DNA from 4 places in the Arthrobacter sp. AOP36-F1-5 genome. Region 3 is predicted to be linked to each of the others. Evidence: riboswitches for the same ligand, from Rfam matches in the RefSeq annotation. Region 3 holds a riboswitch; each other region holds the start of a gene.

What was found. A riboswitch is a leader RNA that binds a small molecule or an ion and turns the genes downstream of it on or off. The one in region 3 is predicted to bind S-adenosylmethionine.
Region 1: another riboswitch for S-adenosylmethionine. It lies ahead of AC3ZI9_RS11375 (bifunctional o-acetylhomoserine/o-acetylserine sulfhydrylase); the one in region 3 lies ahead of AC3ZI9_RS03425 (hypothetical protein).
Region 2: another riboswitch for S-adenosylmethionine. It lies ahead of AC3ZI9_RS14995 (OsmC family protein); the one in region 3 lies ahead of AC3ZI9_RS03425 (hypothetical protein).
Region 4: another riboswitch for S-adenosylmethionine. It lies ahead of AC3ZI9_RS00895 (MFS transporter); the one in region 3 lies ahead of AC3ZI9_RS03425 (hypothetical protein).

What each region holds. Positions count from the first base shown of each region.
Region 1 covers NZ_CM176892.1:2,470,965-2,475,305, forward strand. Annotated here, with positions in the region: gene metX (homoserine O-acetyltransferase MetX) at 1-830, opposite strand, end outside; gene AC3ZI9_RS11375 (bifunctional o-acetylhomoserine/o-acetylserine sulfhydrylase) at 848-2,209, opposite strand; SAM riboswitch class IV at 2,277-2,393, opposite strand; gene AC3ZI9_RS11380 (VOC family protein) at 2,602-3,246, shown strand; gene AC3ZI9_RS11385 (GDSL-type esterase/lipase family protein) at 3,322-4,341, opposite strand, start outside.
Region 2 covers NZ_CM176892.1:3,263,364-3,267,704, reverse strand. Annotated here, with positions in the region: gene AC3ZI9_RS15010 (ABC transporter permease subunit) at 1-153, shown strand, start outside; partial or broken gene AC3ZI9_RS15005 (DUF805 domain-containing protein) at 426-677, opposite strand; gene AC3ZI9_RS15000 (DUF805 domain-containing protein) at 910-1,527, opposite strand; gene AC3ZI9_RS14995 (OsmC family protein) at 2,073-2,615, opposite strand; SAM riboswitch class IV at 2,650-2,765, opposite strand; gene AC3ZI9_RS14990 (DUF6226 family protein) at 2,918-3,586, shown strand; gene AC3ZI9_RS14985 (SRPBCC family protein) at 3,789-4,241, opposite strand; gene AC3ZI9_RS14980 (hypothetical protein) at 4,307-4,341, shown strand, end outside.
Region 3 covers NZ_CM176892.1:751,725-756,065, forward strand. Annotated here, with positions in the region: gene AC3ZI9_RS03415 (SRPBCC family protein) at 1-736, shown strand, start outside; gene AC3ZI9_RS03420 (VIT1/CCC1 transporter family protein) at 763-1,911, opposite strand; gene AC3ZI9_RS03425 (hypothetical protein) at 2,147-2,392, opposite strand; SAM riboswitch class IV at 2,443-2,553, opposite strand; gene AC3ZI9_RS03430 (sodium:solute symporter family protein) at 2,711-4,243, opposite strand.
Region 4 covers NZ_CM176892.1:179,607-183,947, reverse strand. Annotated here, with positions in the region: gene AC3ZI9_RS00900 (acyl-CoA dehydrogenase family protein) at 1-561, opposite strand, end outside; gene AC3ZI9_RS00895 (MFS transporter) at 570-1,919, opposite strand; SAM riboswitch class I at 1,929-2,018, opposite strand; gene AC3ZI9_RS00890 (LLM class flavin-dependent oxidoreductase) at 2,034-3,443, opposite strand; gene AC3ZI9_RS00885 (acyl-CoA dehydrogenase family protein) at 3,440-4,341, opposite strand, start outside.

The sequences.
Region 1 (4,341 bases), 1.7 Mb from region 3:
CGGTCGAAGCCGGGGCTGCCGAAGGGGTCCTCCTCGGCCTGGCCCTCGTGCCCGAAACGGATCTCCAGTTCCGGCTCGGAACGGTAGGTGATGTGGGCCAGCCGGCGGGCGATCCCCAGCCCCGCGAGGGGGCCGGTGCCACTGCCCCGGGCCACGGTGCCGACGGCGTCGAGGGCGCCGGCCGAGGGCGCCGCTCCGTAGAAGTCGCCACCGGAGAAGTCCGGATCCAGCCGGATGGCCTGCGTCTGGATCTGCCCGAAGGCGATCTGTTCGGCGGAGGCGACCGCGGTGGCCGCAATGACGGCGCACCGGGCCACGCGTTCGGGGTATTCCACCGCCCATTCCAACGCTCGCGCTCCACCGAGGGAACCGCCCAGGACGGAGTGCCAGCGTGAAATGCCCAGGTAGTCGGCCAACCGGGCCTCGGTGCGCACCGAATCCCGCACCGTGGTGAACGGGAACCGGGAGCCCCAGGCCTGCCCGTCGGGGTCGAGGCTGGAGGGCCCGCTGGAGCCATAGCAGCCGCCGACCATGTTCGGGGCCACGACGAAGAACCTGTCGGTATCGATCGTCTTTCCCGGACCCACGAGTCCTTCCCACCAGCCTTCTTCCTGGCTGTGCCCCCGGGAGACATGGGTATCCCCCGTCAGGGCGTGCAGCAACAGCACCGCATTGGAGGCCCGGGCGTCCAGGGTCCCCCAGGTCTCGTAGCCGATCATCACCTCGGGCAGCCAGCCGCCGGTCTCGAAGCGGTAGCCGCCGATGGGCACGCATTTGAGGATGCCGTCACGGATCAACGGCGCCCCGGGGGCCTGACGTCGTTCCCTCACGTCGCCGACGCCCTGGCTCACCGGACGGCCTGGACTTCCGGGGCGGCCTCTGCGGCTTCGTCCCCGGCGGCGGCCGCGGCGGCGAAACCGACCTCGAGGTCGGCGATGATGTCGTCGATGTGCTCGATGCCCACCGACAGGCGCACCAGTCCGGCTCCCACCCCGGCCGCGGCGCGTTCGGCGTCGGAGAGCTGGGAGTGCGTGGTGGAGGCCGGGTGGATCACCAGCGAGCGCACATCGCCGATGTTGGCGACGTTGGAGTGCAGTTCGAGGCCGTCGACGAAGGCCCGGCCGGCCGGTTCGCCGCCGGAGATCTCGAAGGCCAGGACCGCGCCGACGCCCCGCGGGGCGTATTTGCGGCCGAGTTCGTACCAGGGGCTGGAGGGCAGGCCGGCGAAGGCGACGGAGTCGACCTGGGCGTGGGCCTCGAGCCATTCGGCGACCTTCTGCGCGTTGGCCACATGGCGTTCCATGCGCAGGCTCAGGGTTTCCAGGCCCTGGGCGATCAGGAAGGCGTTGAACGGGGAGACCGCCGAACCCAGATCGCGCAACAACTGGACGCGCGCCTTGAGGATGAACGCCAGGTTCGCCCCCAGGGCGCCGTCGACCCCCAGATCGCGGGCGAAGACCAGCCCGTTGTAGGACTCGTCGGGGGTATTGAATTCCGGGAAGCGTTCCGGGTCGGCCGCGAAGTCGAAGTTGCCCGAATCAACGATGGCCCCGGCGACGGAGGTTCCGTGCCCGCCCAGGTACTTCGTGGCCGAGTGCACCACGATGTCGGCACCGAATTCGATGGGGCGGACCAGGTACGGGGTGCCCAGGGTGTTGTCCACGATGAGCGGGACCCCGGCTTCGTGGGCCACCGTGCTGACGCCCTCGATATCCAGGACGTCCTGGCGCGGATTGGAGATGACCTCACCGAAGAATGCCTTGGTGTTCGGTTTCACCGCGGCCCGCCAGGAATCCAGGTGGTCGGGATCCTCCACGAAGGTGACCTCGATGCCGAGGCGCTTCAACGTGTGCTTGAACAGGTTCTGCGTTCCCCCGTAGAGGCTCGGGCTGGCCACGATATGGTCCCCGGCTCCCGCGAGGTTGAGGATCGAAAGCGTGGTCGCCGCCTGGCCCGAGGCCAGCAGCAGGGCCCCGACCCCGCCTTCGAGGTCGGCGATCCGGGTTTCGACGGCTTCCTGCGTCGGGTTGCCGATGCGGGTGTAGATCGGCTCGAGTTCCTTCAGCGCGAAGCGTGCTGCGGCACTCTCGGCGCTGGGGAAGACATACGACGTCGTCTGGTAGATCGGCGGCGCCCGGGCCCCGGTGGTGGGATCCGGTGCCTGTCCGGCGTGGACCTGGCGGGTTTCAAAAGACCATGATGCAGACATTTCTGTCCCCTTCTACGACTCAGGGGCCCCTGTTCCACGGCGGTCCCGGAAGGGAACGCCGGGAGGTGACCCGCGCTTGTCCGTTCTCCTTGTGGAGGCGAACCAGGTCTTCACCCGGGGCACCCCACCGCGAGTGGAGGGTTGCCGGCCAGCAAACCGGGGTTTCGCGCTGGCACTCATGACCTGCCTCCAGTGTTGTGGATCGGGGCGGCCGCCGCAACAACGCGGCGTCAATATGACCGCAGGGCGCAACATTCCTCCCCCTCCCCCGTCCGGTCCCCCTCCTGACGGCCGCGATGGAGGCCCGGGAAACGGGTCGAGGAAAATACGAACCATGGTGATTTAGGGCACCCTAAGTCGAGACGCACCTCACAAAGTGCGATCATGAAGCCATGATGAGGTTGGATCACGTTTCGTACGCATGTGGACCAGACGGGTTGGCCGCGACGGCCGCCCGTGTCGGCAAGACTCTGGGGATCGAGTCCGTCAAGGGAGGCATTCATCCCCGCTTCGGGACCAGGAACGTCATTTTCCCGTTGAAGAACACCCAGTACCTGGAGGTCGTGGAGGTCCTGGACCACCCGTCCTCGGACAAGGCGCCGTTCGGCCAGGCCGTCCGGGCCCGATCGGAGATGGGTGGCGGATGGATGGGTTGGTGCGTCGCCGTTGACGACCTGGCCCCGTTCGAGGAACGTCTGGGCCGGTCATCGGTCCCGGGCAACCGCAAGTTCCCCGACGGCCAAGAACTGACGTGGCAGCAGATCGGCATCAAGGGCCTGATCGCCGACCCGCAGGTGCCCTACATGCTGCGCTGGGATACCGGCACCGAGGACCTGCACCCCTCCCGGGCATTGGATCCGCAGGGGCATATCTCCGGGATCGCGATCGCCGGTTCGGTCGAACGGGTCCGCGAATGGCTGGGCACCCCCTCGGAGTCGCCGTTGGGCGATGTCGAAGTCCAGTGGGAGGCCCCCAATGGCACCCCGGGAATCATGACGGTGACCTTCGAGACCCCCTCGGGGACCATCACCCTCTGATCCGCTCACGGAGGTGGAACACCGAACGACGGCGGCCCGCGGGCCGCCGTCGTTTTCGCTCTGTGCCGTCCCGGATCAGTGCCGCGGCACCGCCGCGAAGGGTCCGTCGGCGGCGAAGACCCGATCGGCGAAGCGATCGCCGATCAGCTGATGCGTTGCGGAATCCGGATGCAGGTTGTCCGGCAGCGGCAGCTCGGCCTCGTCCGGGGCCCCATACAGCTCGAGTCCGTCCAGGAAGTACAGGTTCGCATCGTCCGCCCGGTCTTCGACCAGGGAGCGCATCTCGCGGCGGATGACCTCCAAGGTCAGCCGTCCCGCCGATTCATCCCCTGGGGTCCCCGTCGCGCTGAACTTGACCTGGCTGGTCCCCAGGCTCTCCGGGACGATCGTGCCGGGGCCCGACGTGCTTTCGTGAATCGGGCAGAAGATCGGGGAGATCAACACCAGCGGCGTGGTGGGATGCCCCTCGCGGATGGTGTCAAGGAATCCGTGGATGGCCGGGACCAGGGTCCGCACGCGCATGGCATCCAGGTTCACGATGTTGATGCCGAGTTTGACGCTGATGACGTCCGCTGGCGCATCGCGGATCACCCGCGCCATGAAGGGGTCCACGAAGCAGCTGCCCCCGAAGCCGAGGTTGTGCAGTTCGACCCCGCCCCGGCGGGCTGCCACGGCGGGCCAGATCCCGCTGGGGGATGCCGCGTTCGATCCCTGGCTGATGGAGCTGCCGTGGTGGACCCACAGCGGACGGGTCCGGGGCGCGGGGTGGAGCGGCTTGTCGGAGCAGAGGCTGATCAACTCCAGGGATTCATTGTGGGGGAGGTGGAATTCGAGCGTCTTCTCCGTTGGCGCGAGGCCCTCCACGACGGTTGTGTGGTGGGGCCCGGCCACGTGGTGCATCGAGCCGGCGGCCATGTCGATTTCCACGGCGTCCCCGCCGGTGAGTTCGTCGCCGAGCTGGAGGCTGCCGTCGACGAAGACGTCGATGCGGCCACGGGGCCTTTCGCTCCCCCGGAACGCGGTGTGCGTCGAATGGGAGACGAGCTTGATCCGGGTCGCAGTCGTCCTCACGACAATGCGGACGCCCGCGGGCTG
Region 2 (4,341 bases), 1.0 Mb from region 3:
CACGGGCTGTCGCCCTACTACTGGGCCTACGGACAATCCCCGCTGGTGAGCGGGGTGGATGTCCCGGCGGCCCTCCTGCTGGCAGGGGTGGGTCTGGTGTGCATCGGGCTCTCGGTGCTGGCATTGAACCGCCGGGACATCCGTGGGGCGTGACTAGCCCCGCGTCGGATCGGTGGGCTGCCGGTGGCCCTGTGGAGGGTACTGCCCCGCGGGATCGCCGGCCGGGGCGCCGGGGTAGCCGACCGCGGAGCCTGGATGCCCGGTGGGTGCCCCGAGCATGGCCGCGCCGGCTGCCGCTCCGCCATCCGCGTCGAAACGGGCGCCGGCGGGGGGCCGAGGGCATGAGCAGGAGGATGAAGAGGAGCAGCCCCGCCGAAGAAAGGGATCAGGGTGAGCAGGTACAACAGCCCGCTGAAGTTCCCATCATGCAGCCGACGCACGCAGAGCGCGATGTTCGGGACGAAGGTCCCCAGCCAGTAGACAGTGAGCAGCAGGAGCGGGAAGGCGGCGCCGAGCCCCATCTCGCCGGTCACCGGGTCCATGCCACCGACCCCGAGAACGATGAACACGGCGAAGAGGACGAGATAGACGATGCTGTTGAAGAGGCAGAACCACCAGTACTCACTCCGGCTCGCTCGACCACTGAAGGTTGCATATTTGCCGAAGAAGCGCTTCACGGATTGATAGAAATCCGCGCCGTAGAGCGGCTGCTCCACCGGGACCTCCCCGAAGGTGACGGTGCGCCCCGAGGGGTTGCTTTACGGGGCGACGGATCCCGCGGGGCCGCCGTAGGGGTTGGGGTAACCAGCGCTCAAGGGGTTCTCCGGGGGAGTCGAGGCCAGGCGGTGTGCGCTGGCGTGCGGGGCCGATGCCCCGGCGGCGGACCGCCGGGACATCGCCGGGGCTTGGCTAGCCCTGGGTCGGGTCGGTGGGCTGCTGGTAGCCCTGTGGGGGGTTCTGGCCCGCGAAACCGCCGCCGGCAGCCGGTGCTCCCGGGTACCCGGCAGAGGTGCCAAAGGCGTTCCCGTAGGCTGCCGCGCCGCCATCGGCGTCGAAACGAGCACCTTCGGGGACGGAGGGCATGATCATGAGGACGAGGACCACGAGCCCACCGAGAATCGGCACCAGGATCAGCAGGTACAGGAATCCGCTGAAGTTGCCGTCGTGCAGGCGGCGGACGCTCAGGGCGATGGACGGGATGATGATGGCCAACCCATAGAGCCCGATCACCAAGGAGGGGATGGCCCCGCCGGCACCCATTTCACCGGTGACGGGGTCGGAGCCGGCCAGTCCGAATCCGATCGCCAAGCCGTAGAACACGGTGTAGACGATGGCGTTGAAAAGCGCGAAGAACCAGAACTCGCTGCGGCTGGCCCGACCCGAGAAGGTCGCATACTTCTTGAAGAAGCGCTTGATGGCCTGGCCGAAGCTGGCCCCGTAGAGCGGCTGGTCCAAGGGAGCCTCACCATGGGTGGGCATGGTGACCCCTCCGGGGTTGCCATAGGGGTTGGGGGTGCTGCTGCTCAAAATTTCCTCCATCGAAAGTATTTCGGGTGATCGGGAGTAGTCTTCCAGATGGAGCCTTGACATGCGATGGGGAGGACTCCCCATGTCGCGTCGTGTCTGCCCTTGGTGTGGGGTAGGCCCCCGGAGCCACCCCGACTAGCTCGAGGCCGCCGGGGCAACCGGCTACCTCTAGCTCGGTGGCATCGGAGGATTGCCCGCCTACACCTTGTGGTTCAGGGGGACCTCTGGAGGCTGCCGGCCACCGCCACTGCCCTGCTGACGGCTCCCGCCGCCGGCAGTGGCAGGCCTGGGCGCACTGGTCCTCGGGGAAGACCCCGATCCACGACAGCTCAGCGGTTTCAACTTGGCCATCACGGTGCCGGGAGCCGGACAGTTGTCACTGGACCGTCGAACTAGACAGAAGCTCACTTCATGAACATCAAGAGATCGCTGCTTCATGGATCGTGACTGGACACCAGGAGCCGCAGCCCCAGGGACAACACCGTGCAATTCGGCAGGTACAGCCGGTTCGGAGGTCCTGTTGGGAGTCGGCTGCTGGCCGCCTTCTAGGAGTTGACCCGCAGGGTCGTGGTCACCGGGGTCGGGTTCGTGAAGACGTCCAATACCGGGCAGTGGGCGTCGACGGCCGCCTGGAGTTCGGCATAGCGTTCCTCGGTGGCCGGACCCGAGACGTCCACGGTCAGCCGCACATCACCGAATCCCGGGCGGACCTTGTCCTCGATGCCGAACAGGCCGCGCACATCCAGGTCGGCGTCCGCCGAGATGTCCAGCGAGTCGATCGTGATGCCCAGCTGGTGAGCATAGAGGCGGTAGACCACCACCTGGCAGGAGATCAACGCCCCGAGGGCGTATTCGACGGGGCTGGCGGCGACGTCGTCCCCGGCCAATGCCGCCGGTTCGTCGACGGTGAATTCGTGGCGTCCGGCGCGGATGGTCGAACCGACCGAGCCCACCGGGTCGGCCGTCGCGCGGAACTGCAGCGATGCGCTGGCAGTGTTCTGACCGATCCGTTCCGCCCAGGCGGATCCCGCGGAATCGAGGCGTTCGGCGCGGTTGGAAATGCTGGTTTCTGCAAGGGTCTGGGTCATGGCGTTCCTTCGCTGTCATGGCGAGCGTGGCGCTGCGCCATACTTACGCCTCCCGGTCGGGACGGCGTCGAATCGTCACCTGGGGCACCCCACTATGGCGAAGGGGGTTGCCGTCCAACCGGCCAGGGCCTCAGGTTGGATCTCTTGATTCTTGGGTTCGATTCTGCTGGCGGGAACGCCGATCGGGCAAACGCGTCGCGTCATCCGGAGACATACGCCGGGTCATCCGCGGGTGGAGAGCCCGCCATCCCCGCAGCAGGATTCCCCTCGCCAGGGGGTATCCCAGCGGTTATCGTGGGGCCATGAGCGGATACCGGCGCCCGGAGTTCACCCCGGAGATCCATCGCGATGGACAGGGCGCCCCGATCGCCTACGGCCATCGGTGGGAAGGGATGTCTCCGCCTTCGCGCGCCTACTCCACGGTGGGCCATCGACACCGGTTCGCTCCCTTGCATGAGGTCGCTGATGCCCAGCTCGACTGGCTGTTGGACGCCTTTGACGTCGTCGCCGAACGGGACCCGGAGGTTGCTTCCGATCTGCTGTTCCCCTCGGAGGACGTCGTCCACGCGGTCCGGGTCGTCCCGTCCAACCTGCTCGCGGCCCCGCTGACCTTCGTCTTCACCGGGTTCCCGGGGATCTTCCTGCACGCTGGCGCCCTCTACGACGCCCACTATCCGGTATGCGGTTGCGATGCCTGCGATGACGATGTCCAGGAGCTGTTGGAAAACCTTGAATCCGTGGTGCGAGCCGTCGTCTCAGGCGGCTATTTTGAACGAATTAATCCCAACGACGACCAATCTGTCGATTATCGGCTGGCCGAGCCGGGCCGGTGGGAAGAAGCCGGGTGCATCCATGCCGAGGATGTGCCCGAGGGAAGGATGGAGGTGGCAGAAGCCATGCTCCCTTCCGATGGGCACTGGCGGCCGTGGCCGGAAGCGGTGCGAGACGCGGCTGGTGCGGCAGGGGGCTGACAAACCGTGTGCCCGTGGCGGTTCCGTCGTGATCTTCCATCAGGGCCGGCGGGCGTCAACACTGCGCGGGATGATGGCCACGTGCTTCCTGGCCGACATCGAAACACAAGAACCGCAGGCACTCATGGCGCGAATCACCGGCAACCATAAGCGCGGAAATGAACGCGTTGCACGGAAGCATCCGCGCAATCAGGGCCGCTAATTAGTCCACGGGCCCGGCGCTGAGATGGCGGTTCCGCTCCTCGATGAGCTTCTGCAGATAACGGGCCAGGAAGAGCTTCTCTGCCAAACGACCGAGAGGGCCGAACGGTGCGGCGAAATCGACGCGGTCAACCATGGTTGTTCCCCCCGACTCCTGGCTGAACTCATGGATATGACGAAACCAGCGGAACGGGCCCTTGACCTGTTCGTCGATGAAGGAGTGCGGTGCTTCCATCTGCATGATGCGGCTGGTCATCTTCAGGGGGACGCCAAAGTGCCAAGCCCGCCATGTCACGTTCTCACCGAGTGAGATGAGGCCGGAAGTGACACCGGCGATGGCCTCCTCCCGGGACTTCGCCAGCGATTGTTGATGGGTGTCGATGTTCCGGGCCAGATCGAATAAGTGTTCCTGAGGGATGGTGGTCCACGTCGTGCACTGGAAGGAAACGCTCATGGGCAGAGTCTCTCAGGTGTTGCCCGCCTCTCGAAAGGTCGGCGAATACGCGGTACGGTGCGCGTATGCGCTTCTCCACCCAGCAACGCCTCCTGATTGC
Region 3 (4,341 bases):
GCGGAAGCCCCGCGCCAAGTCATTGACCCCCGCCCAGGAGGCGAAGGAGGCCGCCCGGAAGCAGGCCCGCGCCCAGAAGGCGGCGCAGCAGGATGAGGAAGGCGTTGCGGCCCAGGCGGCCAAGGCCGAACGGTTGGTGCTGGCGGAGGAAGCCGAGACCGCCCGTCGGGCGGCCCGGAACGAACGCACCGCCGAGGCCCGCCGCGCCCGTGAACTGAAGGAAACGGAAAAGACCGAGCAGGCCGCCCTGGCCGAACGCGCCCAGGCCGAGAAGGTCGCGGAACAGGAGCGGGTCGAGGCCGAGAAGGCGGCAGAGGCCGCCCGCGAGGAGCAGGCCAAGGCGCAGAAGGCGGCGGAGCTCGAGCGGGCCCAGGCGGAACGGACCGCCGCCGCCGAACGGGTCAAGGAGGAGAGGGCGGCCCGGCAGGAACACGAACGCCGGACGAAGGCCGCGCGGGCCGAGGAGGCCGAGGCGGCGAAGACCCGGAAGAACGCCCCGCAGGTGCCCGTGGAGCCGTTGCCGCCGATCGGGGCGACCCCCCGGCCGTTGACGACGACCCCACGCCGGCCCGCACGCGAGATGATCGCCGCAGCCAAGGCCGGACGGCGGGATGCTCCGGCCCCCGGGCAGGGCACCGAACCGGCCGGCGAGCCGGACACGCAGGAGCCGACCCCGCCCCCGGCGGGGGACCGCCGCCCCGTGGCCGCAGCCCGCCGGATGCGCCGCGCCAGCTGAACGGAAGGGGCCGGGTTCTGCGGGTCCTAGCCGATGTTCCCGCCGAAGAGCAGGCCGAGAACGTAGGTGACCCCGGCGGCACCGAGGCCGATGGCCAGCTGCCGGAACCCGCGTTTGGCCGGGGAGGCGCCGGAGAGCAGTCCGACGATGCCCCCGGTCAGCATCAACGCGACCCCGACCAGGAGCAGGGCCACCAGCAGGGCTGGCAGCCCGCCCATACCGAAGAGGTAGGGCAGGATCGGGACCAAGGCCCCCGAGGAGAAGAAGCAGAAGCTGGAGGCGGCGGCGCCGAAGGCGGAGCCCAGGGCCTCGTGTTCGTCGCCGCCGGTTTCGGTTTCGGGCACCTCGGGTTGCAGGGACAATGAGGGGTCGCAGTCGCAGCTGAAGGTCCCCAGCCGTTCGGCGGCCCGGTGCTCGGCGGCCTCCCGGCTCATGCCGCGGGCCCGGTAGACCAGGACCAGTTCGTTGGCCTGCAGGTCCAGGTCCGGGGCGGCGATGAGCGTGATCTGGGTCGGTTGGGAGGCGGTGAGCAGTTCGCGCTGCGAGCGGACGGAGACGTATTCCCCGGCGGCCATGGACAGGGCGCCGGCGAGCAGGCCGGCGACCCCGGCAAAGAGGACCAGCGCGCTGGACACCCCGGCGGCGCCGATGCCCATCACTAGGGCCAGGTTGGAGACCAGCCCGTCGTTGGCCCCGAAGACGGCGGCCCGGAAGTTGCCGGAGAGCCGGTTGCGGCCGCGGATCGCCAGCCCGCGTACGACTTCCTCATGCACCAGCTCATCGGCGGCCATCTGAGCGGTGGCGTCGGCGTCGCTGTCGTAGGGGGAGGCGCCCTCGGCCCGTTGGGCCAAGGCCAGGACGAAGACCGAGCCGAAGTTGCGGGCCATGAACCGCAGCATGACGCGGCTGAGCGAGGGGCGTGCGGTCTTCCGGGCATGCTCGCCCAGAAGATTGGACCAATGCTCCTGGTGGCGGGCTTCCGCCCGGGCCAGACCCAACAGGATCTGGCGTTCCTCGCCCTCACGGCGTTTGGCCAGGGTGAGGTAGATGGAACCTTCGACGCGTTCGTCGGCCAGGTATTTGCGCCAGCGCCGGATCTCGGCGGGCGTGGGCTCCCTACGCGAGGCCTCCGCGGCTGGCGGATCGGCGTCGGGGGAGGGGGCATCCGGTGTCATTGGGCGTCCTTCAATCGGTTCGTATGTCCCCGCGGTGGTGCGGGACTGCCGGTCAAAGGTCGGTGGGTGGCCACGAGCCTCGGACCGCCAGTGGCGGGCCGAAGGTCTCGTTCGCCCGGCGTGGTGCCGGGTGGAATGCCGGACCGCCGGGAGGGCGGTCGGTATGTCGACAGGTCCTCGTCCACCCGTGCCGGATCAACGATCCAGCGCGGGTGGGGTGTGGAACTACTCCCCTTCAGCCGACCAGCATACCCGAGGGAGCCTCGGCGCGGTCGCGGACGGGCAGGCGTTCAAGGAAGAACACCTGTGCTTCCCCGTCGGGGCGGTGTGCCCGGGGAATACGCACGGTCAGTGCGCAGGAGTCGGATTCCCAGACCGGTCGGCCGGCCGTGTTGGCCAGCGCATGGTCGAGATCCTTGGGGTGGGGCGCGATGAAGCGCTCCCAGTGACCGTCCACGTTGAGGCAGACGGTGCCTAGCATCGAATCGAAAATTGGAAGGACGGAGACGCTTTGCGCCACGGATTTCCTCTCGTGCGTTCTTACCCAACACGTTGTCGTGCGGGCCGCTTCTTCATCCGAACCACCCACGAACCTGGGGTTGGTGCGCGGGTAGTCGGAGCTGTTGCCCGCGTCTCATGAAGCTTTTTGCCAGCCTAACGTGATTGCCGGGGCAACCCAAGCTGTGTTCCACGTCATTCCCGCTGCATCCCAGCGTTGGTGCGGCTAGATTCGTGTTCGACATCTGCTCCCCCGGGAGCACTGTCACCCGGGGGGAACGAGGACGACGCCGGGGCGGGTTCAGGCTTGCTGATCGGCGGAAACGCCCTCCATGTCGACCCGTCCGGCGACCCGATCCGACCAGTGCCGGGCCACTTCCGGGCGGGTCGGCGGGGAGAGCAGGCTGAACAGGACATAGACCACCAACGAGGCGCCCAGACCGTAGTAGATGGGCTCATTGGCGTAGACCCCGGAGAACTTCTCGGTGGACAGTGCCTCCAGGGTGATCATGGTCGTCAGGGTGACCAGGGTCCCTGCCGCCATGGACAGGGCGGCGCCGATGCCGTTCCCGCGCTTCCAGAGCAGCCCGCCCAGGATCGCGACCAGCAGCCCGCCGACCAGGATGTCGTAGGCGATGGTCAGGGCGGCGACGACGTCGTTGACGAGGATCGCCAGGATGATCGCCACGGCCCCGAGGCCCAGGACCCAGTACCGGTTGGCGGCGACGTCGTGCTCGGGGTTGCGCCCGGTGTTGACCTCGATCTCCTTGCCGAACCAGCTGGCGACGAAGGGGGTGACGTCGTTGCGGGCCACGGTGGCCGCGGCGATGAGTGCGCCGGAGGCGGTGGACATCATGGCCGCCACGGCGGCGGCCAGGACGATCCCGCCGACGGCCACCGGAAGCAGGGTCATGGCGACCTCCGCGTAGACGACGTCCTTGCCCAGGGCCTCGATGTCGATGCCGGGCAGGGCGACCCGGGCGGACATGCCGATGATCGCCCCGGCGATGCCGTAGATCACGCAGTAGATGCCGGCGGTGGCTCCGCCCCAGCGGGCCACCTTGGGGGTGCGGGCGGTGAACACCCGCTGCCAGATGTCCTGGCCGATCAACAGGCCCAGGGTGTAGACCACGAAGTAGGTGATGATCGTCTCGGCGCCCAGGCCGCCCCAACTGAAGAATTCATCGCGGGCCCGTTCGGGGATGCCGGCGGAGATTCCCTCGAAGCCGCCGGCCGCCGAGAGGGCGAAGGGCAGCATCAGGGCGAAGACACCGACGGTCTTGATGACGAACTGGACCTGGTCGGCCAGGGTGATGGACCACATGCCGCCGATGGTGGAGTACACGAGCACGATCGCCCCGCCGACGGCGATGGCGAGCCAGCGGTCCCAGTCGAAGAGCACGACGAAGATCGTGGCGTAGGCCCCGGTGGAGGTGGCACAGAGCATCAGCGTGTAGGCCAGCATGACCACCGCCGAGGCGTTGGTGGCGTGTTTGGAGCCGTAGCGCAGGGTGAGCATCTGGGAGACGGTGAAGATCTTCAGTCGTTGCAGCCGCGGGGCGAAGAACATGCTCAGCAGCAGCACCCCGATGCCGATGGCGATGACCAGCCAGGCGCCGGAGAGGCCGAATTCGTAGCCCAGGCCGACGCCGCCGACGGTGGAGGCGCCCCCGAGTACGACGGCGGCCATGGTTCCGGTGTAGAAGAAGGGGCCGAGTCGGCGCCCCGCGACCAGGTAGTCGCTGCTGTTCTTGGTGCGGGACTTGCCCCACCAGCCGAACGCGAGCATCGCGATCAGGTACGCGATGACGATCGCGATATTGATGATGTCCATGGGGAACCTCTGGTCGGAAAAGGGAGGATGATCAAAAAATGATGTTTACAGGTAAACATCTGTTGCCTACTAAGCTAAAGTGATCTGGCTAACAGGTC
Region 4 (4,341 bases), 570 kb from region 3:
CCGGCCTTCGACGCCCTCGGTACTGGCCAGCACCACCACCCAATCGGCGAAGATGCTGCCGGTGGTGTAGTACTTCGCACCATTGAGGACCCAGCCGCCGTCGTGCCGTGTCAGTTTCGTCGCCGTGGTGCCCAGGGCGTTGCCGCCGCGTTCGGTGGCCGCGTTGCCGAAGATCTGCCCGGCCAGCACCCGCGGGAACCAGGTGTCGCGGAAGTCCCGCGGCTGCAAGGCAATGGTTTCGACGAAGGAAAAATGTGATCGCAGCAGATGGGCCACGTTGGAATCGGCGGCAGCCAATTCCACCAGCAGCCGGAACAGGTGTTCATGGTTCACCGGGTCCCCGCCGTATTCGGCCGGCACCCGCAAGGTGGTGAAACCGGCCTCCTGGAGGCACCCGACTTGTTCGAAGGGAAGCACATGGTCCTGTTCGCGGGCGACGGCGTCGACGGCGATGGCGTCGAAGACGGGGCGGAAGCGTGCGGCCAGGGCAAGATAGCGGGCTTCGGAGCCCTCCGGTACGGGGGTGTCGAAGGCCGGTGGGGTGGTGGTGGTTTCACTCATGGTCGTTCCTAACTGACGAGGGTATGTTCGGGCTCGGAGACGGGGCAGGCGTCTTGGCGTGCGTCCAGATCCCGCGCACTGGTTTCGGGGGAAAGCAGGGTGGTGACGACGGTGAGCGCGCCGACCGCAACGAAGTAGGCGATGACCCAGATCGGGCTGCCGCCGCCGGCGGCCAGCAGCGCGGTGGCCACCAGCGGGGCCAGGCCACCGCCCAGGACTGAACCGATCTGATAGCCGATGGACACCCCGGAAAAGCGGACCCGGGTGTCGAAGAGCTCGGAGAAGAACGCCGCCTGCGGCCCATACATCGCGTCGTGGCCGATGTTCATGCCCAGCACGACGGTCAGCACGATCAGCACGAAGCTGCCGGTATCGAGCAGCGGGAAGGCGATCAGGGCAACCAGGATGCTGAATATCCCGCCGAAGAGGTAGGTGCGCCGGCGCCCGATCCTGTCCGATACCCAGCCCCAGAACGGGACGGTGACCAGTCCGAGGGCGGAGGCGATGAGAATGGCCTGCAACCCGGTTTCGCGGCTGATTCCGCCCTGGGCCAGGTAGGTCAGGATGAAGACCGTGTAGACGTAGTAGAACGCGTTCTGGGCGATGCGCAGCCCGGTGGTCAGGGCGACTTGGCGGGGATGGGTGCGCAGCGATTCCAGCACCGGGCGGCGGGAGACCTGCTGCGTTTGAACCACCTGTTTGAAGGAGGCGCTGTCCTCGATCCTCAGCCGCACCACCAGACCGACGACGACCAGCAGGATGCTCGCCAGGAACGGCAGCCGCCATCCCCAGGCCAGATAGGCGGCATCCGGCAGGGCTGATTCCAGTCCCAACAGCACCGCCGTGGCCAACAGCATGCCCGCGCTCGGGCCGATTTGGGTGGCGCTGCTGGTCAGTCCGCGGCGTCCGGGGGCGGCGTGTTCGACGGTCATCAGGGCGGCTCCCGCCCATTCGGCACCGTAGCCGATGCCCTGGGCCACGCGCAGGATCAGCAGTAGCGCCGGGGCAATCCATCCGGCAGTGTCGTGGGTGGGCAGCAAACCGATCGCCGTGGTGGCGATACCGGTCAGCAGCAGGGAGGCAACCAGCACGGTCTTGCGTCCGATCCGATCCCCGTAGTGCCCTCCAAGAAGCCCACCAATGGGGCGGGCGATGAACCCGACGGCATAGGTGGCGAAGGCCGCCATGGTCCCGACCAACGGGTCGGCCGGTGCGAAGAACAGCGGGCCGAAGACAGTCGCCGCGGCGAGCCCGTAGAGCACGAAGTCGTAGCCCTCGATCGTGGTGCCGATGAAGCTGGCGACGGCGACGCGTGAACGCATCCTGCGGGTTGGCGGGGTGGGCGTGGTGGTGGTCATGGTGGTTCCTTTCCATCGGTCCCGGCGGAAGCACCTGCCCGAAACGGGTGGTTGCTGCGGAGTCAACGAGCCAGGTCTCTCGTCCGCTCTGGATGGTGGTTCTCGTAGGTGCTGCTAGCTGGTGGCCAGTTGTGCTACCGCGAGCCGGTAGTCGGCGGCCCGGTGGCTGTCCTTGACCCGGTCCCCGGCGCCGAAGAGCTTCTGGCGCAGGGTCCCCGGCGCGTATTCGGTGGGGTAGGCACCCAGGGCCTGCAGTTCGGGGATGACGAATTCGACGACATCCTCGAAGGTGCCCGGGGTGATGGCGTAGGCAATATTGAAGCCGTCCACGTCGGTGTCCTGGACCCACTCAACGAGCTTCGCGGCGACCTGGGCCCCGTCACCGACGGTGACCGGGCCGAAACCGCCGACGCCGATCCATTCGGCCAACTGGCGGATGGTCCACGGTTTGCCGTCATCCCCGGAGGCCTTCTTGAACGTCTCCACCGAGGACTGGATGGCATTGGACTTCACGTCCTCACCGATCACGTCGTCAAGGTCGTACTGTGACATGTCGATTCCGGTCCAGCCCGAGAGCAGGGCCAGCGACCCGTTGATGTCGGCGTAGGAGGCATAGTCGGCGTATTTGTTCTGCGCCTCCTCGTCTGTGGCAGCGGTGATGATCGTCTGCATCGTGTAGATCTTCACGTCGTAGCGGTCGCGGCCGGCGGCCTCGACATTGTCCCGGATCCTCCGCACGGTGTCGGTGAGGATTTCTTTGGTCGGACTATTCACGAAGACGGATTCGGCGTTCGCCCCCGCGAATTCCAGGCCGCGCGGGGAGGCACCGGCCTGGTAGATGACCGGGGTGCGCTGCACCGAGGGTTCGGTGATGGCAATGCCCGGGACCTTGAAGTACTTGCCCTCGTGGCCGATCTCGTGGACCTTCGACGGGTCGGTGTAGACCCCCGATTCCCGGTCGCGGAGAACGGCGTCGTCCTCCCAGGAACCCTCGAGCAGCTTATAGACCACTTCGAGGTACTCATCGGCGTGGTCGTAGCGTTCGTCGTGTTCCATCTGGTCTTCCTGGCCCATGTTCCTGGCTGCCGAGGGCAGGTATCCGGTCACCACGTTCCAGCCGAGGCGGCCGTTGGTCAGGTGGTCCAGGGTCGCCAGTCGGCGGGCGAACGGGTAGGGGTGTTCGTAGGCGGTTCCGGCGGTGACCCCGAAGCCCAGGTTCTCGGTGACGGAAGCCATCGCGGAGACCAGCAGGAACGGGTCGTTGACCGGGACCTGGGCGCCGGCGGAGAGCGGGGTGGAGTTGGTGGATCCGTAGACGTCGTAGGTGCCCAAGACGTCCGCGATGAAGATCCCGTCGAACAGCCCCTTCTCCAGCGTCTTGGCCAGCTCGGTCCAGTAGCCCAGTTCCTTATAGCGCCACGCCTGGTCCTGCGGATGACGCCACAGCCCCGGCGATTGGTGGACCACGCAGTTCATGTCGAAGGCGTTCAGGCGGATCCGGCGGCGTGCTGGTGTGGTGCTCATTTTTCTCCTTCAGGGGTCTTGAGGTCGCCGACGGCGCCGAGTTTGCGCGGCGTCGCGGCGTTGACCTCGTAGTCGCCGACGATGCGGGACTTGTACATGGCGGGGTTGTGGGTGGCTATGGTGCGCGCGTTGCGCCAGTGGCGGTCCAGGTTGCAGGCGGTGGAGGTCGCCGAGGCGCCGAGGCCGTCGAAGAGCTTGCTGGTCGCCTCGAGCACGAGTGGTTGGATGCTCGTCTGGGCCCGGTTGGCGGCCAGCTCGCTGACCGCGTACTGCTCCGCGGGGCTCAGCCCCGGTTGGCCGATCACCGATTCGAGTTCGGCGATGGCGGCCAACAGGATCGCGTCCACGGCACAGGCGGTCGCCGAGATCTCTCCGATGACCTGCAGGACCTGGGGTTCATGCCGGGAGGGGACGCCGGTTCCGGTGGTGAAGGCTCGTTCACGCAGTTGGGTGTGGGCGCGGGCGTCGGCGAGGACCGCCCGGGCGATACCGGCCTGGACGGCGAGCAGCACCAACTGGAAGATGGCCGATTCCGGGTGGACGTCCAGCACCTCGGGGTCCAGGAGCGTATCCACGGGAACCCGGGTGAATCCGGTGGTCCCGGTGCCGGTGAGTTGTTGGCCGAACCCGTCCCAATCGTCGTGGATGACCACCCCCGAATGCTGGGTGGACACCACCGCGACGTGGCGCCCTTCAACCGCCGGCGCCATGGCGGTGACCGCCACCCAGTCGGCGAAGAGCGTCCCGGTGCAGTAGTACTTCTGCCCCGTGAGCAGCCAGCCGGCCTCGGACTGTTCGACGGCGGTGTTCAGGTGGCCCAGGTCGTTGCCGCCGCGCTCGGTGTAGGCGTTGCCGACGATCTGCCCGGCGACGAAGCGGGCGAACCAGCGCGCCTTGA